DNA from 3 places in the Cellulosimicrobium sp. G4 BAM 1002 genome. Region 3 is predicted to be linked to each of the others. Evidence: riboswitches for the same ligand, from Rfam matches in the RefSeq annotation. Region 3 holds a riboswitch; each other region holds the start of a gene.
The links. A riboswitch is a leader RNA that binds a small molecule or an ion and turns the genes downstream of it on or off. The one in region 3 is predicted to bind thiamine pyrophosphate.
Positions count from the first base shown of each region.

Region 1: linked by a shared signal. The riboswitch ahead of ACMXGY_RS15880 (TenA family protein) and the one ahead of ACMXGY_RS18355 (thiamine ABC transporter substrate-binding protein) in region 3 are both predicted to bind thiamine pyrophosphate.
Region 2: linked by a shared signal. The riboswitch ahead of thiD (bifunctional hydroxymethylpyrimidine kinase/phosphomethylpyrimidine kinase) and the one ahead of ACMXGY_RS18355 (thiamine ABC transporter substrate-binding protein) in region 3 are both predicted to bind thiamine pyrophosphate.

Region 1 is NZ_CP182109.1:3,538,549-3,545,775, forward strand. Features, by position in the region: gene ACMXGY_RS15860 (ClpP family protease) at 1-37, shown strand, start outside; gene ACMXGY_RS15865 (ClpP family protease) at 37-651, shown strand; gene ACMXGY_RS15870 (DUF6882 domain-containing protein) at 654-1,592, opposite strand; gene ACMXGY_RS15875 (helix-turn-helix domain-containing protein) at 1,677-2,123, opposite strand; gene ACMXGY_RS15880 (TenA family protein) at 2,278-3,030, opposite strand; TPP riboswitch at 3,021-3,150, opposite strand; gene ACMXGY_RS15885 (VOC family protein) at 3,277-3,678, shown strand; tRNA gene ACMXGY_RS15890 (tRNA-Leu) at 3,682-3,755, opposite strand; gene ACMXGY_RS15895 (NAD(P)/FAD-dependent oxidoreductase) at 3,852-5,342, opposite strand; gene ACMXGY_RS15900 (Ppx/GppA phosphatase family protein) at 5,528-6,544, opposite strand; gene ACMXGY_RS15905 (SpoIIE family protein phosphatase) at 6,668-7,227, shown strand, end outside.
Region 2 is NZ_CP182109.1:2,085,285-2,092,511, reverse strand. Features, by position in the region: gene argC (N-acetyl-gamma-glutamyl-phosphate reductase) at 1-582, opposite strand, end outside; gene ACMXGY_RS09415 (VOC family protein) at 807-1,187, opposite strand; gene ACMXGY_RS09410 (quinone oxidoreductase family protein) at 1,484-2,509, shown strand; gene ACMXGY_RS09405 (hypothetical protein) at 2,506-2,784, shown strand; gene thiD (bifunctional hydroxymethylpyrimidine kinase/phosphomethylpyrimidine kinase) at 2,745-3,680, opposite strand; TPP riboswitch at 3,673-3,771, opposite strand; gene ACMXGY_RS09395 (YceI family protein) at 3,789-4,460, opposite strand; gene ACMXGY_RS09390 (SDR family oxidoreductase) at 4,694-5,587, opposite strand; gene pheT (phenylalanine--tRNA ligase subunit beta) at 5,584-7,227, opposite strand, start outside.
Region 3 is NZ_CP182109.1:4,120,077-4,127,303, forward strand. Features, by position in the region: gene ACMXGY_RS18350 (ABC transporter permease) at 1-25, opposite strand, end outside; gene ACMXGY_RS18355 (thiamine ABC transporter substrate-binding protein) at 318-1,430, opposite strand; TPP riboswitch at 1,498-1,602, opposite strand; gene ACMXGY_RS18360 (ABC transporter ATP-binding protein) at 1,795-2,622, shown strand; gene ACMXGY_RS18365 (ABC transporter permease) at 2,622-5,156, shown strand; gene ACMXGY_RS18370 (DUF4235 domain-containing protein) at 5,263-5,538, shown strand; gene ACMXGY_RS18375 (hypothetical protein) at 5,584-6,942, shown strand; gene ACMXGY_RS18380 (GntR family transcriptional regulator) at 6,931-7,227, opposite strand, start outside.

The sequences.
Region 1 (7,227 bases), 580 kb from region 3:
CCGTCCCGCCCGCACGGCGCGGAAGGTGGGCCTGTGATGGCGAGCTACACGATCCCGACCGTGGTCGAGAAGACCCCGCTCGGCGAGCGCGCGTTCGACGTCTTCTCCCGCCTGCTGTCCGAGCGCATCGTGTTCCTCGGCACCGAGATCGACGACGGCGTCGCGAACGTCGTCATGGCCCAGCTCCTGCACCTCGAGTCCGACGCCCCCGACCAGGAGATCGGGCTGTACATCAACTCCCCCGGCGGCTCCGCCACCGCGCTCATGGCGATCTACGACACGATGCAGTTCGTGCGCTGCGACGTGTCCACCATCTGCATGGGCCAGGCGGCGTCCGCCGCGGCGGTGCTGCTCGCCGCCGGGACGCCCGGCAAGCGGTTCGTCCTCGAGCACTCGCGCGTGCTGCTGCACCAGCCCTCGGGCGGGGCGGAGGGCACCATCTCCGACCTGTCGATCCAGGCCGAGGAGATCCTGCGCATCCGGTCCGAGACCGAGGAGGTGCTCGCGCGGCACACCGGCCAGACGGTCGAGCGGCTGCGTGCCGACACCGACCGCGACCTCGTCCTCACCGCGCGTCAGGCCGTCGAGTACGGCGTCGCCGACGCGGTGGTCACGTCGCGCAAGCTGGTGGCAGGCCGAGCCGCGGCGTGAGCTCAGCCGCGCCGTCGGAACCAGGACCGACGGCGCGGCTCGGGCTCCTGCCCTTCCGGGTCCCGCGCGGGCTCCGGCTGCGGCTCGGACTCGGCCTGCGGGCCGGGCTCGGGCTCGGGGTCCGGCTCGGGGTCAGCGTCGCCGACCGCGGCGGTGACCTCGTCCTCGGTGTCCGTCCCCGATTCCGGTTCCGGTTCCGGCTCCGGCTCCGTCCTCCGGTCCGCGGCCGCCTGGATGCCGGAGATCCGGCCCGCGTCGTCGAACCGCACGGTGACGGCCCCGTCCGGGACCGTGAGCACCACGGCGTCGTCGCCCCGCGCGGCGAGCGGCAGGCCCCGGCCTGCGGCGTACGACGTCACGGCGCGTCGGTGGTCGACGACCGTCACCGAGAGCAGGCCCTCGCTCAAGGTGCGCACGACGCGCGGCACGCTCGGCTCGGGCAGGTCGAGGCCCGGGTGCTCGAGGAGGAACCACGCGCGCGTGCCGCCGCCGACGGGCGCGCTGTAGTGCGTGAAGGAGCCGGTGGTCGCCTTCGCCGCGAGGGCGAGCCGGTACGGCAGGTCGTCCGCGAGGGTGAGCTCGGCCTCCGTCGCCTCGGGCAGGCCCGTCGCACGAGTCCGCTCGGCGGCGCGCAGCACGTCGTCGGGGAAGCCGTTGACGTTGTGCCAGGACCACATCCAGCTGCCCGGTCCGGGCGCGGCGGTCCCGAGGAACTGCAGGCGGCAGTCCGTCGTGGTTCCGGACGCGGCCGTGAAGGTGAACGTCCCGCTCGACATCTCGGCGTTCCAGGCGTCGTCGCCGTGCCGGTCGACGAGGTGGAGCTGGTGCTCGTGCGAGAGGAACGCGGCGTCGTCGACGAGGTCCTGAAGACGCGCGGGCTCGTCCCGGGGCTCCGTCGCGACCAGCCCTGCCGTGCCCTGCGCGGTGTGCTGCTCCGTCATGATCCGACGGTAACGGCGCCCCGCAGCCACCCCCACGGTGCGACACGCGGCATCGACCCCGCCGCTCGAGCGGCCCTCACGGACTCAGGCCGCGACGAGCAGCACGTCTCCGGCCCGACCGAGGGTGCGGACCGACGTCGTGCCGCGGGCGACCGGGAGGTCGCGGACGGGCGCTCCTGCAGGTCCGGCGTGGCGCGGGGCAGACAACCCGCCGCGCCCACGGACGGACGAGAGCACACGCACCGGGGCGACGGGCCGCAGCTCCTCGCCGGTGCGCGCGACCAGGTCGACGAGCCGGATGCCGAGCGCACCGCACACCGCGGCGAGCACCTCCGACGACGCCTCCTTGCGGCCGCGCTCCACCTCGGACAGGTAGGCGGTCGAGACCCGGGCCGCGGCGGCGACGTCGACGAGGGTCCGCCCCTGCGCGAGCCGCGCCCGCCGGAGGATCCCGCCGATGACGTGGCGCAGCAACGGCTCCGGTCGCGCGCCGTCCCGCCGGGCGGTGTGGTGCCCCGTCGTCCCGCTCATCGTTCTCCCCGTCCGTCGTCCGCCGGCTCCCCGCGGTGCTCGCCACGCTACCCGCGCCTCGCCCGGGTGCCGAGCACCCGGGCGAGGATCTGCTCCTGGCGTAAGGGACGACGTCGGGCGCCCGGCAGCCACCGTCACCGCCGGCGCGGCGGGCTCACCACTCCTCGAGCGACCACGCCATCTGCCAGAACCGGATCTCGTGCCGGCAGCTCAGCTCGAACGCGCGCTCCATGCGCGCACGCTCGGCCTCCCCCGCGTCCGCCGCGAGCGCGTCGAAGCGGGCGCGCAGGTCGGCGAGCACACCGTCGGTGCGCTCGGCCGCGTAGAACTCCCACCAGCCCGCGAGGGGATGGTCGTCCGCGATCGCTCCCGGCGTCGTCGGGCGCTCGGCGAGCCAGAACCGGCGCGCCGACCAGATGTACGTCCACGGGCACGGCAGCAACGCGGCGAGCAGCACGCCGAGCGAGTCGCGGCCGGCCTCGAGCATGTGGTCGACGTACGCCTGCGCGCTCGGCGCGAGGCGCGTCGTCTGCGCCTCCTCGTACGTGAGGCCGAGGAAGTCGCACATCGCGTGGTGGGCGTGCGACTCGTCGTCGAGCAGGAACCCGGCCTTGTCGTGGAACCAGCTGGCCCACTCGCGGTCCGGCGCTAGCGTCATGCCGAGCCCGTAGCAGCGCAGGTACGCCGTGAGGTACTGGTGGTCCTGGCCCACGTAGTGCCGCACGGACACCGGGTCGACCGACCCGTCGCGCAGCCCCGCGAGGAACGGGTGGTCGTAGAACTCGGTGAACAGGTGCACGTACCGGCGGCCGAGGTCGGCGGTGAAGCCGTCCTCGCCGTCCGGCACGAGGACGGTCGGGTCCTCCGCGAGGACAGGGTTCAGGGTGATGGCAGCAGGCGTCGACATGCCCACGTTCCTCCGCTCGTGCTAGCGAGATCAGGTTCGACGGGTCCGGGCGGCCGTACCGCTCGTCTCAGTCCCTCGGCCCGGGCTCGTCGCCCGGGCGGGACACCCCGCGTGGTTCGTCGGCACCCTAGCAGCGGCCCGGCCGCGTCGCACGGACGTCCGTCGCGCGGGAGCGTGGTCGGGGCGCGACCATGGAGGCATCGAGGACCGCGCGCACCTGCGCGTGCGCCCGTGCTGGAGGCGACGATGTTCCGCAGCCTGTTCCCCATCCTCTCCGTGGCCGACGTCGAGCGGTCGCTCGGCTTCTACCGCGACCTGCTGCGCGGGACGGTCGAGTACGCGTTCCCCGACGACGGCCCTCCCGTCTACGTGAGCGTGCACGTGGGCGGCTCCCCGCTCGGGATCGGGCTCGACGACGGCTCGATGCCCGAGGGCGTCGCCCGCACCGCGCTGTGGGTGTACGTCGACGACTGCGACCGCGCCGTCGAGCATCTCGCCGCGGCGGGCGTCCCCGTGACCCAGCCGCCGACCGACCAGCCGTGGGGAGAGCGCGTCGCGCGCGTGCAGGACCCCGACGGCAACGTCGTGGTCCTCGGCCAGGAGGCCGCGCCGCCCGCCGAGCCGGACGGGCCGACGGGGCTCTCGTGACGGTGCCCCCAGCGGGACTCGAACCCGCACTGCGCCGGGTTTAAGCCGGCCGCCTCTGCCAGTTGGGCTATGGGGGCTGCGCCCGACCCTACCGGGACGCGTCGAGGGGCGAGCCGCGCACGCGGCTCGCCCCTCGACGTCGGGCAGCTGTGCCAGGCCGGAGCCCGGCGGCGTCAGGAGGCCTTGGCCGCCGGCGTCCTGTCGTCCGCGTCCACGGTGCCGGTGCCGGACTCCGCGGCCGCCGCCGATCCCTGGGCGGTCTGCTTGACCGGCTCGCCGTCCTTCTTCGGCGGCACGGACGCCGCGCGGAACTCGGCGCGCGGGTCGTGCAGCGAACCGAGGGACACGAGCTCGCGGCCCATGAGGAACTGGCCCATCCAGCCGATGAAGATGCGGATCTTGCGGTTGCCCGTCGGCATCGCCATGACGTGGTAGCCGCGGTGCATGAGCCACGCGAGCGTCCCGCGGAGCTTGAACACGCCGAAGAGCTCGGCGACACCCTTGTACAGACCGAGCGACGCGACCGTACCGACGTTCTTGTGGCGGTACTCGACCGGGGGCTCGCTGTGCAGCTCGAGCGCGAGGTTGTCCGCCAGGCGCGTGGCCTCGCGGATCGCGTGCTGGGCGTTCGGGGGGCAGAACTTGCCGGGGTTGAGCACGTCCGGCACGGCGGCGCAGTCGCCCGCGGCCCACGCGTTCGGCACGACGACGCCGTCCGCGTCGGCGACCTGGAGCGTCGGGAGCACGGTGACGCGGCCCATCTTGTCGACAGGGAGGTCGGACGCCTCCTTGATGACCGGGTTTGCCTTGACGCCCGCGGTCCACACGATCGTGTCGGAGTCGAACTCGACGCCCGTGGACGTGACGACGTGGCCGTCGACGCACGAGGACAGGAACGTGCTGAGGTGGAACTCGATGCCGCGCTTCTTGAGCTCGTCGAGCGCGTAGAGGGCCATGGGCTCGCTGAGCTCGGGCAGGATGCGACCGGCGCCCTCGATCATGACGAAGCGGAGGTCCTTCTCCTCGATCGTGGCGTAGTTCTTGGTCGCGTAGCGAGCCATGTCCTCGATCTCGGCGAGCGCCTCGATGCCCGCGAACCCGCCACCGACGAACGTGAACGTCAGCATGCGGCGGCGCAGGGCCTCGTCCCACGTGGACGACGCCACGTCCATACGGTTGAGGACGTGGTTGCGGACCGCGATGGCCTCCTCCACGTTCTTGAACCCGATCGCGTTCTCCGCGAGCCCCGGGATGGGCAGCGTGCGCGACACCGATCCGAGGCCGACGATGAGGTGGTCGTAGGTGACCGAGTAGTCGTCGCCCTCCTCCGGGTGGATCGTCACGCGGCGCGAGCCGTGGTCGATCGCGACGACCTTGCCCTGCAGCACGTCGACGCCCTTGAGCGCTCGGCGGTGCGGTGCGACGACGTCGCGACCGTCGATCGAGCCCGCGGCCGCCTCGGGGAGGAAGGGCGCGTACGTCATGTACGGGCGCGGGTCGACGACCACGATCGCCGCCTCGCGGCGGCCGAGCTTCTTGCGCAGGCGACGAGCGGCGTACAGACCCACGGAACCGCCGCCGAGCACGACGACGCGAGGCACCTTGCGGGGCCGCGGCGAGGCGGTCTGGGCACGGCTGACCGAGGTCAGGTCATTCTGAGGCATGGTTCCAGAGTATTACCGGTTCCGGCACAGGCGAGCCGGAGCGTCCGTCAGACGGGCGTGACGCGCCCCACGCCACCCCGCTGGTCGCCCCTCGACCCGCCCAACCAGGGTCATTCCGCCCGTACCGGTCGGCCCCGGGTCTACGCCGAACCCGGGCCGACGCCGAACCCGGGTTCGGCAGGGCGTCAGGCGATCGACCAGGCGATCCCGTCGAGGATGTCGTGCTCGCTCGTGACGACCTCGGTGAGCGACCCGCCCGCCGCGGCGACGTCGTCGCGCACCCGGCGCACGACCTCTGACCACACGAGCGCGCCCGCGCCGATGACGTCCACACGGCCGGGGTGCATGAAGCCCAGCGCGGCCCGCTCGGTGCGCGTGCGGTGCAGCAGGTCGTCGCAGGCTGCGAGGACGGCGTCGACCGGCAGCACGGAGCCGTCGATCCGGTCCCGGTCGTAGGCCGCGAGACCGAGCGCGTGCGCGGTCACGGTGGTGACCGAGCCCGCGAGGCCCACCAGCGTGGCGGCCTGCCCCAGCGGCACGACGGCGGCCGCCTCGTCGAGCGCGGCGCGCACGTCAGCGCGCGCGGCGGCCTCCTCCTCGGCGGTCGGCGGGTCGGAGCGCAGGTGCCGCTCGGTCAGGCGCACGCACCCGACGTCCATGGAGAACGACGCGTCGGGGGTCTGCGTGCCGAGCACGAGCTCGGTCGAGCCCCCGCCGAGGTCGACCACGACGTAGGGGCCGGGGCGCACCGCGGCGACGGTCGACGTGGCCCCGCGGAACGACAGCGCCGCCTCCTCCTGGCCCGAGACGACCTCGGGCTCGACCCCGAGCGCGTCGAGCACGCCGGCGACGAACTCGTCGCGGTTCTCGGCGTCGCGCGTGGCGGACGTCGCGACGAACCGCGTGCGCGTGGCCCCGAGCTCGGCGATCACGGCGGCGTAGCGGCGGGCGGCGTCGAGCGTACGCTCGAGCGCCTCGGGGGCGAGGCGACCGGTCCGGTCCACGCCCTGCCCGAGCCGGACGACCTCCATGCGGCGGTCGAGGTCGACGAGCGTGCCCGCCTCCGTGTCGACGTCCGCGACGAGGAGGCGGATCGAGTTGGTGCCGCAGTCGACGGCGGCGACCCGCGCCGTCCCGGGAGCCGGCTCGGAAGGACGGTCCGCGCGGTGCGCGGCGACCGGCGTGGTGGATCCAGAAGTCATGCGACCAGGGTGCCATCCCGCTGCCCGACGACGCGCACCGGGACCACCCCTCGTGCGCGAGCCCGCCGCACTGGAGATGATGTCCGCTGGGAACGCTCGCACCAGGTCGCGGAGGACATCCAGATGCAGCACCAGGTGGGCGACGCAGCGGGAGCCGACCGCCTCCTCGGCGAGAGGCTCAAGCTCCTCGGCTCGGCGGCGGAGGCAGCAGGCCTCGGCACGTTCCGCTGGGACCTGTCCTCCGGCACGCTGCGCTGGGACTCGGCGCTGCTCGAGATCTTCGGGTACGACGAGGACTCCTTCGGCGGCACGATCGACGCCTTCAACGCTCGGCTGCACCCCGACGACGTCGCGCCGGTGACCGCCGCGCTCGACACGGCCATCGCCACCTGCGGGATCTACGAGGCGGAGTTCCGGGTGCTCCGGCCCGACGGCACGACGCGCTGGCTCACCGCGCGCGGGCGCGCGCTCGCCGGGCCGACGGGTGTCGCCGAGCAGGTCGTCGGCGTCACCACCGACACCACGGCCCTGCGCGAGGGCGAGGAGCGCGTGCACCGCATCCTCGAGGAGATGACGGTCGGCTACTACTCCCTCGACGCGGAGTGGCGGTTCCGCTACGTGAACGCCGAGGGCGAACGCATCCTGGGCAGCTCGCGAGACCGTCTGCTCGGTGGCGTCCTGTG
Region 2 (7,227 bases), 2.0 Mb from region 3:
CGCGCCGGAGTAGCCGTTCGCGAGCACCGCGACGAGGTCCTGGCCCTCGACGAGCCCTGCAGCGATGCCGGGCTGGATCCCGAGCGTCACGGCCGTGACGTTGCAGCCGGGTACCGCGACGCGGCGCGCGCCCGCGAGGACCTCGCGCTGCTTCGTCTCGCTCGCGCCTGCGGTCGTGCCGCGCGTGAGCAGCAGCTCCGGCAGGCCGTACGGCCAGGTGCCCGCGTGCTCCGAGCCGTAGAACGCCTGCCAGTCCGTCGCCGACTCGAGCCGGTGGTCCGCACCCAGGTCGAGGACGAGCACGTCGTCCGGGAGCTGGGCCGCGATCTCGCCCGACGCGCCGTGCGGCAGTGCCAGCACGACGACGTCGTGGCCCACGAGGTTCTCGACGGTCGTGGGGAGCAGCACGCGGTCGGCGAGGGAGCGCAGGTGCGGCTGGTGCTCACCGAGCAGCGAGCCCGCGTTGCTGTGCGCCGTGACGGCGCCGACCTCCACCTCGGGGTGCCCGGCGAGCAGGCGGAGCGTCTCCCCGCCCGCGTAACCGGACGCACCCGCGACCGCGACTCTGATAGTCATATGCATCACTATACATACTTATGCACTCAGCCATGCCGCGGGTCCGCTGGTGGTCGGGTCCGCGGAGAGGGCGGACCGTGTGCTCGGACTGGCGCGCCGTCGCCCTGCTCCCTCGTCCTCGCTCCACGAGCGCGCCCTGACGTCCTTCGCACACGGTCCGCCCCCACCGCTCGTCTGCCGGTCCGGTTTGCCGTCGGTCCGGTCGCCGCGGTCGGCCCTGTCGATCCGGGTCAGGCGGTCGCCCAGACGCCCAGCTCGTTGCCGCTCGGGTCGAGGAAGTGGAACCTGCGACCGCCCGGGAAGTCGTAGGGTCCGCTCACGACCTCTCCCCCGGCGGCGGTCACCGCGGCGACGGTCGCGTCGAGGTCCTCGGAGAACATCAGGACGAACGGGCCGCCTCGCGTGACGTCGCTCCTCTCGGCGAGGCGCAGTCCTCCCGCCTCGTCCTGCCCGGCCTCCGCCGACGTGCGGATGCCGGCGTACTCCGGGCCGTAGGGGACGAACTCCCAGCCGAACGCCGCACCGTAGAACGCCTGCGCGGCGGCGAGGTCCGTGACAGGAAGCTCGACGTAGTCGATGGAGTGGTGGATGCCGTGCTCGTGGGTGCTCATGACCCGAAGCTCCCACCCGCCACCGACATCGCCCGCGCGAGCGGGCGCACGAAACCCCCGACCGAGGTTGAGCCGTGAAGGTCGGGGCAGGAGATGGCGAGCCGACGAGGGTCGGGGCGGGTCGTGTGCGAAGGGCGTCAGAGCCGCGCTCCACGAAGCGAGGACGACGGACCAGGGCGACGGCGCGGCAGCCCGAGCACACGACCCGCCCCGACCACCCGCCCGACCACGCGGGCCGTCTAGCCGCCCCGACCACGCGGGCCGTAGACCCGACCCCGCGGCCCTAGGGTGGAGCCATGCACGCGATCGTGGCCCGCGAGGCGGGTGGCCCCGAGGTCCTGGAGTACACCGAGCTGCCCGACCCGTCGCCGGGACCGGGCGAGCTGCTCGTCCGCGCGGCGGTGGCGGGCGTGAACTTCATCGACACGTACAAGCGGTCCGGCACGTACGCGATGGACTACCCGCACGTCGTCGGCAGCGAGGGCGCCGGGACGGTCGTCGAGGTCGGCGAGGGGGTCGAGGAGTTCGCGGCCGGCGACCGGGTCGTGTGGACCGAGGCATCGGGGTCGTACGCGGAGCTCGTCGTCGTCGCGGCCCGCGAGGCGCTGCACGTGCCGGAAGCGGTGTCGTTCGAGGACGCGACGGCCGTCGCGCTCCAGGGCCTGACGGCGCACTACCTGTGCACGTCGTCCTACCCCGTGCAGCCGGGCGACCGCGTCCTCGTGCACGCGGGGGCCGGCGGCGTCGGCCTGCTGCTGACCCAGATGCTCGTCGCGCGCGGCGCGCACGTCATCTCGACGGTATCCACGCCCGAGAAGGCCGAGCTCTCGCGGGGCGCGGGCGCCGAGCACGTGATCCAGTACACGGCGTTCGCGGACCTCGCCACGGAGCTGCCCGAGGTCGTGCGCGGGCTCACGGGCGGCGAGGGCGTGGCCGCGGCGTACGACTCGGTCGGCAAGGACACGTTCGACGCGTCGCTCGCGTCCCTGCACCGGCGGGGCACGCTGGTCCTGTTCGGCGGGTCGTCGGGCCAGGTGCCGCCGTTCGACCCGCAGCGCCTCAACGCGGGCGGGTCGCTGTTCCTCACGCGCCCCAAGCTCGCCGACCACACGGCGACGCGCACCGAGCTCGTCGAGCGCGCGACCGAGGTGCTCGGCGCCGTGGCGGGCGGCACGCTCCACGTCCGCGTCGGCGCGACGTTCCCGCTCGCCGAGGCGGCCGACGCGCACCGCGCGCTCGAGGGGCGCGCCACGACGGGCAAGGTGCTGCTCGTCCCGACCGCGACGCCGTCGGCAGCCGACGCGAGCACGGAAACCGCATGAGCTGGGACTGGGTGCCACCGCGCCCCGGGGAAGGGTCCGACGGCGGCCCCTCCCCCGCGCTCCGACGCGCGGTGACGGTGCTCGCCGTCCTGGTCACGGGGACGTTCGTCGCCTACTACCTGACGATCGGCGTGCGCCAGGGCGAGGAGCGGTGCGTCGCCGAGCGGCCGGAGGGCGTCAGCGAGGCCCAGGTCGAGTCCCGTTGGCGGTGGTGGCCGCCGGGCACGGAGTGCGTCTACCCGGCCGGGACGACCTCGGACGTCGCGCGCGCCTGAAGCGCGTGCAGGTGGTCCACCGGGCCGCGCCCGGTCCCGACCCGGAGCGCAGCCCCCGCCCGGAGCGCGCCCGTGAGCCACTCCTTGGCCTCCCCGACCGCCTCGTCCCAGCTCTCTCGCTGCGGGCGCAGGGCCGCGAGCGCCGCCGACAGCGAGCACCCCGTGCCGTGGGTGTGCAGCGTGTCCACGCGCTCCGCGTCGAACGTCGTCACCGCCGGCGCGGTGCCCGATCCCGTGCCCGAGCGCCCGCCCGGCACGACGAGCGCGTCCGGCGAGGTCGCGCCGGTGAGGTGCCCGCCCTTGAGCAGCACGACGGCGCCGCTCGTCGTGGCGTACCCGCTCGCCTGGCGCAGCGCGTCGTCCCACGTCGTGGCGACGGCCTGCTCCGCGAGGACGGCGAGCTCGGGGAGGTTGGGCGTCACGACGTCGGACCGTGTCGCGAGGTCTCGCACGGCCTGCTCGGCGCCGGCGTCGAGCAGCCGGTGGCCCGACGTCGCGACCATGACGGGGTCGAGGACGACCCACGGGCGACGGGCCCCGACGGCGGCCCGAGCGACCCCCAGGTCGTCGAGCCACGCCCCGATCGCGTGCGCGTTCTCGGCGTCGGCCACCATCCCGATCTTCACGGCGTCGATCTCGACGTCGTCCGACACGGCGTCGAGCTGCGCGCGGAGGAAGTCCGGGCCGGGCACGTGCACCGACCGCACACCGTGCGTGTTCTGCGCGACGAGCGCTGTCGTCACGGCCATCCCGTACGCCCCGTGGGCGCAGAACGTCTTGAGGTCGGCCTGGATCCCCGCCCCGCCGGTCGGGTCGGTGCCCGCGACGGACAGGACGCGCGGGCGCGACGGCCCGGGGGCGGAGGAGGAGGACGGTGCGGGCAGGGCGAGCGTCATCGCCGGACATCCCTTCGCTAGTACGAGCTAGATCAGGTTCGACGGGTGTGATCTCAGCCCCGGCCCTCCCGGGGCACCCCGTGTCGTGCGCTCATGCTAGCGGGCGGCTCACGCCTGGTGGATCGCCTCCCCCGCGATCTCGAGCGTGACCTTCTTGCCGACGAGGAACCCGCCGGTCTCGAGCAGCACGTTCCAGACGAGCCCGTAGTCCTCGCGGTCGAACTCGCCGGTCGCGTGGAAGCCGAAGATGTCGCGCCCGTAGGGGTCGCGCCGCGCCCCGCCGTACTGCATCGTCAGGTCGATCCGGTGGGTGACGTCCCGGATCGTGAGGAGTCCGCTCACGAGGAAGCGCGCCGGAGCGGCGGCCGCCTGCACACGGTCCGCGGAGAGCTCGGCGCGCTCCGGCGAGCGGTTGCGCAGGCGCGCCCACGAGAGGATCTGGTCGTCCTGGCTGCCCTGCCACGTGACCGACGTGCTGCGGAACTCGAGCGTCGGGTAGGTCTCGACGTCGAGGAAGTCGGCGCTGCGCAGGTGGACGTCGCGCTCCTCGTGGTGCGTCGTGAGGCTCGCGGCGTCGATGGTCGCGCTGACGGCCGAGGCGAGCGGGTCGTCGCCGACGAGGACCGTCGCGCTCGCCCGGGTGAACTCCCCGCGCACGGGCGAGACCATCATGTGCTGGCCCTGGAAGCCGACGCGCTTGTGCGCCTCGTCGAGGACGTAGGTCCCCGCGTCGGGCACGGTCATGCCGTTCCACTGTCGGACCGGCCGTGTCGTCGTCATCTGTCGCTCCAGGCGTCGCTGTCGAGCCGCGACGTCTGCGTCCGCCCGGTTCTGGTCAGGTGTCCAGATCAGCATCGCGGATCAGAAGGTGAATGCTCAACTAACCACGGCGTGACATGTACCGCCCTCCCCGCGGCACGGCGTCCGGACGGCGCACGCGCGGACGCCGCCCGACCCGAGGGTCGGACGGCGTCGGCGAGGCTTCTGCGGCGCAGGGCGTGGCGGTGGAAGGGTCAGCGGCTCGGGAGCTCTCCGGGCATCGGGTCCTCCTCGCCCCACCGCGTGACGCGCAGACGACGGCCGTCCGCTCCCGGGACGACGCCCTCTCCGGCGGCCGCCGCGTCGACCGCCGCGCGGAGCGACGCCGGCGAGTCGTGCGTCACGCGGACGAACGCGCCGGAGAACGCGTCGAGCTCACCGCGCGCGATCGCGACGACCATCTCGACCGTCCGCTCGACGGGGGTCCACTCGGTGCGGCCCTCGTGCATGACCATCGATGCGGTCATGTCCGTCCGCACGACGCCCGGCGCCACCTCGAACGTCCGCAGCCCGTGTGCGGACCCCGACCGGTGCAGGTTGGCACCGAGGCGCAGGAGCGCGGTCTTGCTGGCGTTGTACGCGCTCGCCCCGTCCATGTCGTGCGAGCCCGCGCCGCTGTTGAGGTCGACGACGCGGCCGCCGCCGCGCGCGAGCATCCCCGGCACCACCGCACGGGCGAGCAGGAACGGCCCGCGCACGTTCGTCTCGAGGACCGCCCACCACTCGTCGGGGTCGGCCTCCCACAGCGGGACCTCGGCGTCGACTCGGCCCGCGTTGTTCACGAGCAGGTCGAGGCTCCCGAGCGCGTCCTCGGCCGCGGCGACCGCGGTCGCCACCGACCCCGGGTCCGTCACGTCCGCCGTCACGACGACGGCGCGCCCGGCGCCGTGGTCGAGCCCGGCGATCTCGTCGGCGACGGCCGCGAGCCGGTCCGCGTCGCGCGCGAGCAGCGCCACGTCGAGGCCCGCGGCGGCCAGGCCCACGGCGACCGCCCGGCCGATGCCGCGCGACGCCCCCGTGACGAGCGCCGTGCGCGCGGGCGCGACGGTCTGCACCGGCGTGCCCGGGCGGTCCTCGACGGCGCTCACGCGCGGAGCTCCGCGCCCACGCGCTCTCGTGCCGCGGCGACCGCGCCCTCGCGCACGCGCGCGACGTCGTCGGCGGTCAGCGTCCTGTCCGCGGCGCGCAGGCGCAGGGAGAACGCGAGCGACTTGCGGCCCTCGCCCACCTGCTCGCCGGTGAACACGTCGAACAGCGCGAGGTCCTCGAGCAGGTCGCCCGCACCCTCGGCCACGGCCGCCCGCAGCGCCTCGGCGGTGACCGCCGCGTCCACGACGAACGCGAGGTCCTCCTTGGCGGCGGGGAATGCGGACACCGGCGTCGCCTGTACCGGCGTGTCCTGCGACCCGGCGACGAGCGCCGACAGGTCGAGCTCGAACGCCACCGAGCGGGCCGGCAGCCCGAGGTTCTCGAGCACCTTCGGGTGCAGCTCGCCCGCGTGCCCGACGACGGTCCCGTCCGCGAGCTCGAGGCGGGCACAGCGCCCGGGGTGGAACGGGGCACGCGTGGTGTCGGCGACGACCGTCACCTCCGCACCCACGCGGTCGGCGACCAGGCGGGCCGCGGCCAGCGCGTCCGTCCAGTCCGCCGCACGGCCCGGTCCCCACCAACCGGCGCGCTCGCGCCGCCCGACGAGGACGCCTGCGACGTGGCGCGGCTGGTCCGGCACGGCGGCAGCGATCGCCGCGAGGTCCTCGTCGCTCGGCCGCACGCCCCCTGGCAGTGCAGGAGCGCCCGGGGCGCCCGGGCGCGGGTGCGTCACGAGCCCGACCTCGAACAGCGCGACGTCCGTCAGGCCGCGGCCGACGTTGCGGCGCACCGTCTCCAGCAGCGTGCTGAGCACGTCCGTGCGCATCAGGGGCCGGTCGTCGGCGATCGGGTTGAGCAGGCGCAGCGCCCGACGGCGGTCGTCGTCCGCGGGCAGGCGCAGGGCGTCGTGCTCGGCGTCCCCGACGAACGGGTAACTCAGCGTCTCGACGAACCCGTCCTCCGCGAGCGCCCGCGCGACCGAACGACGCACGCGCTGCTCGCGGGTCAGCCCGCGGCCGCCCGGTGCGGCCGGGAGGACCGACGGGATCTCGTCGTACCCGACGAGCCGCGCGATCTCCTCGACGAGCTCCGCGGGCTCGGTGAGGTCGGGACGCCACGACGGCGGGGTCACGACGACCGCGTCCGCCGCGTCCGGGCCGTCGACGGCCCGCTCGACGGTGCAGCCGATCGCCCCGAGCGCCCCCACGACCTGCTCGAGCGTGTAGGGCACGCCGACGAGTCGCTCGGCCTCCCCGACCGCGAGCCGGATCGACGACGGCGCCGGGACGCGGTCGAGGTCGCTCACCGCCGGGTCGGCGGTCCCCCCGCCGAGCTCGACGAGCAGGTCGACCACGCGCTGCGCCGCGACCGCGGGCAGCCGGGGGTCGACGCCGCGCTCGAACCGCTTCGCGGCCTCGCTCGACAGCTTGTGGCGCCGAGACGTGCGCGCGACGGACACCGGGTCGAAGTGCGCGGCCTCGACGAGCACGGCGGTCGTCGTCGGACCGACCTCCGAGGACGCGCCACCCATCACGCCCGCGAGCCCGAGCACGCGCGAGGCCCGCGCGCCGTCGGGGCTGTCGGTGATGAGGAGGTCCTCGGGGTCGAGCGCGCGGTCGGCGTCGTCGAGGGTCACGAG
Region 3 (7,227 bases):
CCGCCGCCGCGACCCCCCAGGCCACCGCGCGCCCGAGACGACCCCGCCAGGGCGCCCGAGCCCTCACCACGGTTCTACCTCGCGCGACCACGGTTCTACCTCGGCAGACCACGGTTCTACCTCGCGACGTAGAACGCTGGTCGTGCGCGAAGGCGAGACGACGGCCGAGGCGGTGGGGGCGGCGTCGGATGCGAAGGGCGTCGAGGCCGCGCTCGAGAACCCACGCCCGACGAACGGAGGCGACGGCGCGGCCAGCCCGAGCACCGACGCCGCCCCCGCCGCCGGACCCGACCCGGTCGCCCACCCCAGCCCGGGGCTCAGTCGACGACGGTCGCCGTCCATGCCTTGATCCACTCGTCGCGGTGCGCCGAGATGTCCTCGGGCGCGACCTCGAACGGCTCGCCGGCGAGCGGGGCGAACTCGGCCCAGCCGTCGGGCAGCGCGACGGTGTCGTCGGCGGGGTACATGTACATGGACCCGGGCACGTCGGCCTGGAACGTCTCGCTCACGAGGAAGTCGAGGAGCTGGCGCGCGCCGTCGGGGTTCTCGGCGTTCGCGAGCACGCCGGCGTACTCGACCTGGCGGAAGCAGGTGTCGAGCAGCGCGCCGGTCGTGGACGCGGAGCCGTCCTCGGTGAGCGTGAACGCGGGCGACGTGGAGTAGGACAGCACGAGCGGGCGCGGGCCGGCGCCCTCGGAGCCGGAGAAGTCGACGTAGTAGGCGTCGGACCAGCCGTCGACGACCTTGACGCCGTTGGCGCGCAGGTCGGCCCAGTAGTCCTGCCAGCCGTCCTCGCCGAACGCGCCGACGGTCGCGAGCAGGAACGCGAGCCCGGGCGACGACGTCGCGGGGTTCGTGACGACGAGCAGGTCCTGGTACTCGGGCTTCGTGAGGTCCTCGAGCGTGACCGGCTCGGGGATCCCCGCCTCGGAGAACCAGGCGTGGTCCACGTTGACGCACACGTCGCCGCGGTCGATCGCGGTGAGCTCGTCGCCGTCGCCGACGGCGTAGGACGCGGCCGAGTCGGACAGCCCGGCGGGCACGTACGGCTCGAGGACGCCCTCGTCGATCGCGCGCGACGCGAACGTGTTGTCGATCCCGAACACGACGTCGCCGAGCGGCGAGTCCTTGGTGAGGATGAGCTGGTTGACGAGCGCGCCGCCGTCACCGGGCGCGACCTGCTCCACCTCGAGCCCGCTCTCCTCCTCGAACGCGGCGAGCACGTCGTCGCTCACCGCGAACGAGTCGTGGGTCACGAGAGTCACGGTGCCGCCGCCCGACGACGCGTCGTCACCCCCGGTGGCGTCGTCGCCGCCGCTGCACGCGGCAAAGGCGAGCAGGGCGAGCGTCATCGCCGTCGCGGTGGTGGCCAGGCGGGCGGGGCGCGCGTGGGTCCGCAGGCTCCGGCTGCTGCCGACGGTGTGCTGCATGTGTCCTCCCTGGACGTTCAGGAGGGGTCCACCGGCGCGCACAGGACCACGGTGGGTGTGCGCGCAGGTGATCGAGATCCCGACTTCCTCCACCGGTGCTAACCGGATCAGGTTCGAGGGTCTGCGGTGGTCCGCACTCTCAGCTCCTCCAGGAGCTCCCCTGTCGTTCCCCTCGAGCCTACACCGGAACGCCCGCCGGCCCGTGACCGGCGGAGCCACCCTGAGAAGACCCTGAGCGCCCCCGCGCCGGGACCAGGGAGAGGTCCGGGAGGTTCCCCGATGCCCGGGCACGGGTGTCCGCGCCAGGGTCGATGGTGACCGGGCCGCCCTGGCCCGGTCACCATCAGCAGGAGGAGAAGTGACCATGAGCAGCGCACCGACCGCCGCGGTCGTCACGGAGGGAAGCATCGAGCGCGGCACCACACCGGACGCGATCGCCACGGCCCGGGGCCTGGTGAAGACCTACGGGCGCGGGGAGGCGGGCGTCCGTGCGCTCGACGGCGTCGACGTCGACCTCGAGCGCGGGCGCCTCACCGCGATCATGGGGCCCTCGGGCTCCGGCAAGTCGACGCTCATGCACTGCCTCGCAGGGCTGGACTCCCCCACGTCGGGCACCGTCGTCGTCGACGGCGAGACGGTCTCGGCGATGAGCGAGCGGCGGCTGACGCGTCTGCGCCGGACGCGCATCGGCTTCGTGTTCCAGTCGTTCAACCTCGTCCCGACGCTCACGGCGGAGGAGAACATCGTCCTGCCGCTCGCGATCGCGCGCCGGCCCGTGGACCGGGAGTGGTTCGAGCGCGTGGTCGACGCCGTGGGCCTCCGCCCGCGGCTCGGGCACCGGCCGGCCGAGCTCTCCGGCGGGCAGCAGCAGCGCGTCGCGTGCGCGCGGGCGCTCGTCTCCCGCCCCGCGGTGGTGTTCGCGGACGAGCCGACGGGAAACCTCGACTCGCGCGCGGCCGCGGAGGTGCTCGGGTTCCTGCGCTCCTCCGTGGACGACCTCGGCCAGTCCGTCGCGATGGTCACGCACGACCCGACGGCGGCGTCGTACGCGCACCGCGTGCTGTTCCTCGCGGACGGGCGCCTCGTCACGGAGCTGCGCGACCCCACGCCGCAGGGCGTCCTCGACACCCTCGGCGAGCTGACCCCGGCGACACCGGGCAGCGCCGCGCACGCACCGGCGGTCGTCCGGTGATGGGGCGGATCGCGGTGCGCGGCGTGCGCGCGCACGGCGCCCAGCTCGTGCTGTCGGTGCTCGCCGTGGCGATCGGCGTCGCGTTCGTCACCGGCACGTTCGCGCTGCGCGCGATGCTCGCCTCGACGTTCGACGGGATCGTCGCGTCCTCGATCCAGGCCGACGCGTACGTGCGCGGCGGGACGAGCACCGGGACGGCGCTCGAGTCGTCGTCCGCCCAGCTCGGCGGCGCGCGCAGCCTCGTCCCCGCGGAGCTCGCGGACGAGCTCGGCGCACGCGACGACGTCGCGCTCGCGCTCCCCGAGGTCAGCGGTCCCGCGGTGCTCGTCGGCGCCGACGGCACCGCCGTGCTCAGCGCGCAGGCACCGAGCATGGCGATCGCCTACGACCCGCGCGACCCCGGCCCGGAGGTCGTCGACGGTCGCGCCCCGCGCGACGGCGCCGAGGTCGCGCTGGAGTCGGGGACCCTCGAGGCGTCCGGGCTCGCGGTCGGCGACACGACCGACGTCGTGCTGGGCGACGCGGTGCAGCCGGTCCGCGTCGTCGGCGAGGTCTCGCTGTCCGCGCCGATGGCCGGCGCGACGATCGTGCTGCTCGACGCCTGGACCGCCGCCGCGACGTTCGCACCCGACGGCCTCGTCCCGTCGATCGCCCTGTACTCCGCGGACGGCACGGCACCTGACGCCCTGGTCGACGCCGTCGCCGACGACCTGCCCGACGGCGCCGAGGCGGTCACGGGTGCGGAGCTGCGCGAGGAGACGAGCAGCGCGATCGCCGACCAGCTCGGCTTCGTCTCGACGTTCCTGCTCGTGTTCGCCGCGCTCGCGCTGTTCGTCGGGACGTTCATCATCACCAACACGTTCGCGATGCACGTGCGCCGCCGCACGCGGGAGCTCGCGCTCCTGCGCGCCGTCGGGGCCTCGCCCGCGCAGGTCTTCGGCTCGGTGCTGGGGCAGGCCGCGGTCGTCGGGGTGGTCGGCGCGGTGCTGGGCGTGGCGGCCGGGTTCGGCCTCGCCGAGCTCGCGCGTGCCGGGATCGGCGCGGTCGGGATGGAGCTCTCCGGCTCGCTGCCCGTGACGACCGTCGGGATCGTCGTCCCGCTCGTGGTCGGCGTGGTCGTCTCGATAGTCGCCGCCGCCCTGCCGGCGCGGCGCGCGGCCCTCGTGCGGCCGGTGGAGGCGATGCGTCAGGACGCCGTGCGGCCCGCCGGACCGGGCGTCGTCCGCACGGTCGCGGGCGCGCTCGCGCTGCTCGCCGGCGCGGGGCTCGTCGTCGGCGCGGCGGCGGCCGGGAGCGACGGGGCACCGCTGCTCGGGCTGGGCGCCGTCGGGGTCATCGCAGGTGTCCTCCTGCTCGCTCCGCTCGCGGTCGGTCCGGTGCTGAGGGTGCTCGCGGCGCCGTTCGTCGCGCTCGCCCGCCCGCTCGGCGGCCTCGCGCGCGGCAACGTCACGCGGCAGCCTCGCCGCACGGCCGCGACCGCGGGGGCGCTGCTCGTCGGCATGGCGCTCGTCTCGACGACGTCGGTCCTCGCGTTCTCGGCACGCGAGTCCGTGACCGGCATCGTCGACGAGGAGACGGCTGCCGACCTTGTCGTCCGGTCCGCGACGCCGTACCTGCCCGAGGGCGTCGCGGACGACGTGCGGGCCGTGCCCGGCGTCGCGTCGGCCGACCTCACGACGTACGGGCCGGTGACCGTGGACGACGAGCCGCAGCTCGTCGTCGGCTTCCCCGCCGAGGGCTTCGGCCGATCCGTGCGCACGACCGCGACGGAGGGCGACCTCGGAGCGTTCGCGCGCGGCGAGGCCGCCGTCATGGCCGACGCGCTCGAGGAGCACGGCTGGGAGCTGGGCGACGTGGTCACGATCGCCGACCCCGCGCGCCCGGGCACCCCTGCGCAGGACGTCCGGATCGGGGTCGTGATCGACTCCCACGCGTTCACCGTCGACATGCTCCTGCCCCCGGACGTCGCGGCGGCCGTCGGCGCGACCGCCCCCGAGATGCTGTTCCTCGACCTCGAGCCGGGGGCCGACCCCGGCGCCGTCCGCCAAGACGTGTCCGACGCCGTCGCGCCGTACGTCGTCGCGTCGGTGCTCGACGCCGAGGAGTTCGCCGGGGAGGTCGCGTCCCAGGTCGAGTCGATCCTCGCGATCGTCTACGCGCTCCTGGGGCTCTCGGTCCTCGTGGCCGTGCTCGGGATCGTCAACACGCTCGCGCTGTCCGTCGTGGAGCGCACGCGGGAGATCGGGCTGCTGCGCGCCGTCGGGCTCGGACGTGCCCAGCTCGGGGGGACGATCGTCATCGAGTCCGTGCTGATCGCGGTGTTCGGGACGGCGGTCGGGCTAGCGGTGGGGACGGGGCTCGCCTCCGCGCTCCCGTCCGTGCTCGCGGAGGAGGGCTTCACGACCCTGGCGATCCCGTGGGCCCAGCTCGGCGCGATGCTCGCGCTCGCCGCCGTCGTCGGGGTCGTGGCCGCCGCGTGGCCGGCGACCCGCGCGGCCCGGCTGCCCGTGCTCGACGCGGTGAGCCAGGAGTGAGCCGGGAGTGAGCGCGCCGGGCGGCGTCCGGGCGGGACTTCGCACTACGGTGGACGTGCGATCACGCCCGGCGCCGCACGGCGCCCCGACCGACGGAGGACCCCTCGTGGCCGACCTGAACGACACCGAGCAGACCCTGGCCGTGAAGGTCGGCACCGTCGCCCTGACGTTCGCCGCCGGCTGGGTGGCCCAGAAGATCGTCACGTTCGTGTGGGCGAAGGCCACGGGTCACGACGCGCCGAAGGACCTCGACGACGAGGAGGTCGGCATCGTCTCGGCCGTCACGTTCGCCGCCGTCGCGGCGGGCGTCGGTGTCCTCGCCCGCCGGTACGCCGGCAAGGAGGCGAAGCGCCTCGTCTCGCGCCTCGCCGCGCGCGTCTGAGGTCCACCGCTCCGCTCCCGTCGCGGCACGGGTAGCCTGGCGCGCGTGACGGCGCCCACGACGACCGCGAGCCCTGCCTCGGCTCCGCAGGACTCGGTCCTGCGCTCCGGCCTGCGCGTCCTCGCCGACGCCGGCCGGCTGCTCGCCCGGCACTGGCCCGCGCTCGTGGCCGTCGCCGTCCTCGCCCAGGTGGTGCACGAGCTCGCGCTGCGGGCGGCGCTCGAGGTCGCGCCGTCGTCGGGCGTGCTGGGGCTGCTCGTCCTGTCCTTCTCGCCGCTCGCGACGGTCGTCGGCATCGTGGTGATGCTGCACGTCCTGCGCCGGGAACCGCGCGACGACCGCGACCGGATCGAGGTGCGCGCGCTGCTCGGCTCGATCGCCTCGGTGCTCGTCCCGTACCTCGTGATCTACGAGTTCTACGGCGGCCTCTCGTCGGACTGGCAGGCCTACGTCGACTCCGCGGCGCTCGAGCACGCCTTCGCCGCCGGCGCCGGGATCGAGACGGCGAGCCCGGTCCCCGAGGGCTTCGGTCTCACCGTCCTGCTCGTCGTCGCCGGTGCGCTGCTGGCCCGCACGCTCCTCGAGCGCGTGGCGAAGCGCATGGAGCGCGGCGTGGTCGAGGCCGGGGGCGAGGCCCGGCGCAGCGCGCGCTCGGCCGCGGTCCGCATCCTCGCGGGCTACTGCGAGGTCGTCTGGATCGTCGTCGGCGCGTTCACCGTGACGGCCGTCGTCGGGCGTGTCCGCGAGTGGTGGACCTCGCGCGTCCTCGTCGTCGAGGTGACGACGTGGTGGGACGGCGTGGTCGCGCGCGTCGACCTCCTCAAGCCGGTCGTCGACGCCGTCGGGCCGACGACGTCGCTCGTGCTCGCGGGCATCGTCACCGGCCTCGTGGTCCCGCTCGCGTGGCTCACGCTCGGCACGATCGTCTACGGCGTCGAGGCGATCGACGTCGTCGACCCCGTGCACGCGCCGGCGGGCGCCGAAGGGCGGACCGCCCGCGTCGTCGACCGGTTCAACCGCACGCTCGGCGCGAGCGGCGCGCGCAGGGCGTGGGAGCTCATGCTCGACCCGGGCCGGCGCTTCGGCGGGCTCGTCGGCGCGCTCGGGATGCTGTGGCGGAGCCGGTGGGGCGCGGTGCTGCTCTTCTGCGTCGCGTTCGCGCTGCTCACGCTCGCCGAGCAGGTCGTGTTCACGGCGGCCCAGGCCGTGCTCGGTCAACCGGGGATCGACGTGTGGCGCGCGGTGTTCGGCCCGCTCGAGACGGTCGCGACCGTCGTCGTGCAGGTGCTCACGACGGTCCTGCTCGCCGCCGCCGCGGACGCGCTGCTGGCGAACCTCGGCCTGCCGTCGGCCCTGCGGACCCGCCGCCGGCAGCGCACGGCGCCCGTGGCCTCAGCCGCCTGACCCGACCTCCGCTCGCTGCGCCCCGTCCCGCGAGCCGCCGGCCCGAGGCGCGCCGAGGAGCGCGGCCGCGACGGCGTCCCGGACCTCGACGTCGGTCAGCCCGTGGTCGCGCGCGAGCCGCACGAAGCGCGCCGCCGCCTCGGTGACCGCCGCCCGGTCGAGCGTGGCGGCGGGCGCGGTGACGAGCGTCCCGACCCGGCGGCGGGTCGTGACGAGCCCGGCCGCCTCGAGGTCGCGGTACGTCCGTGCGACCGTCCCCGGCGCGATGCCGAGGTCGTTCGCGAG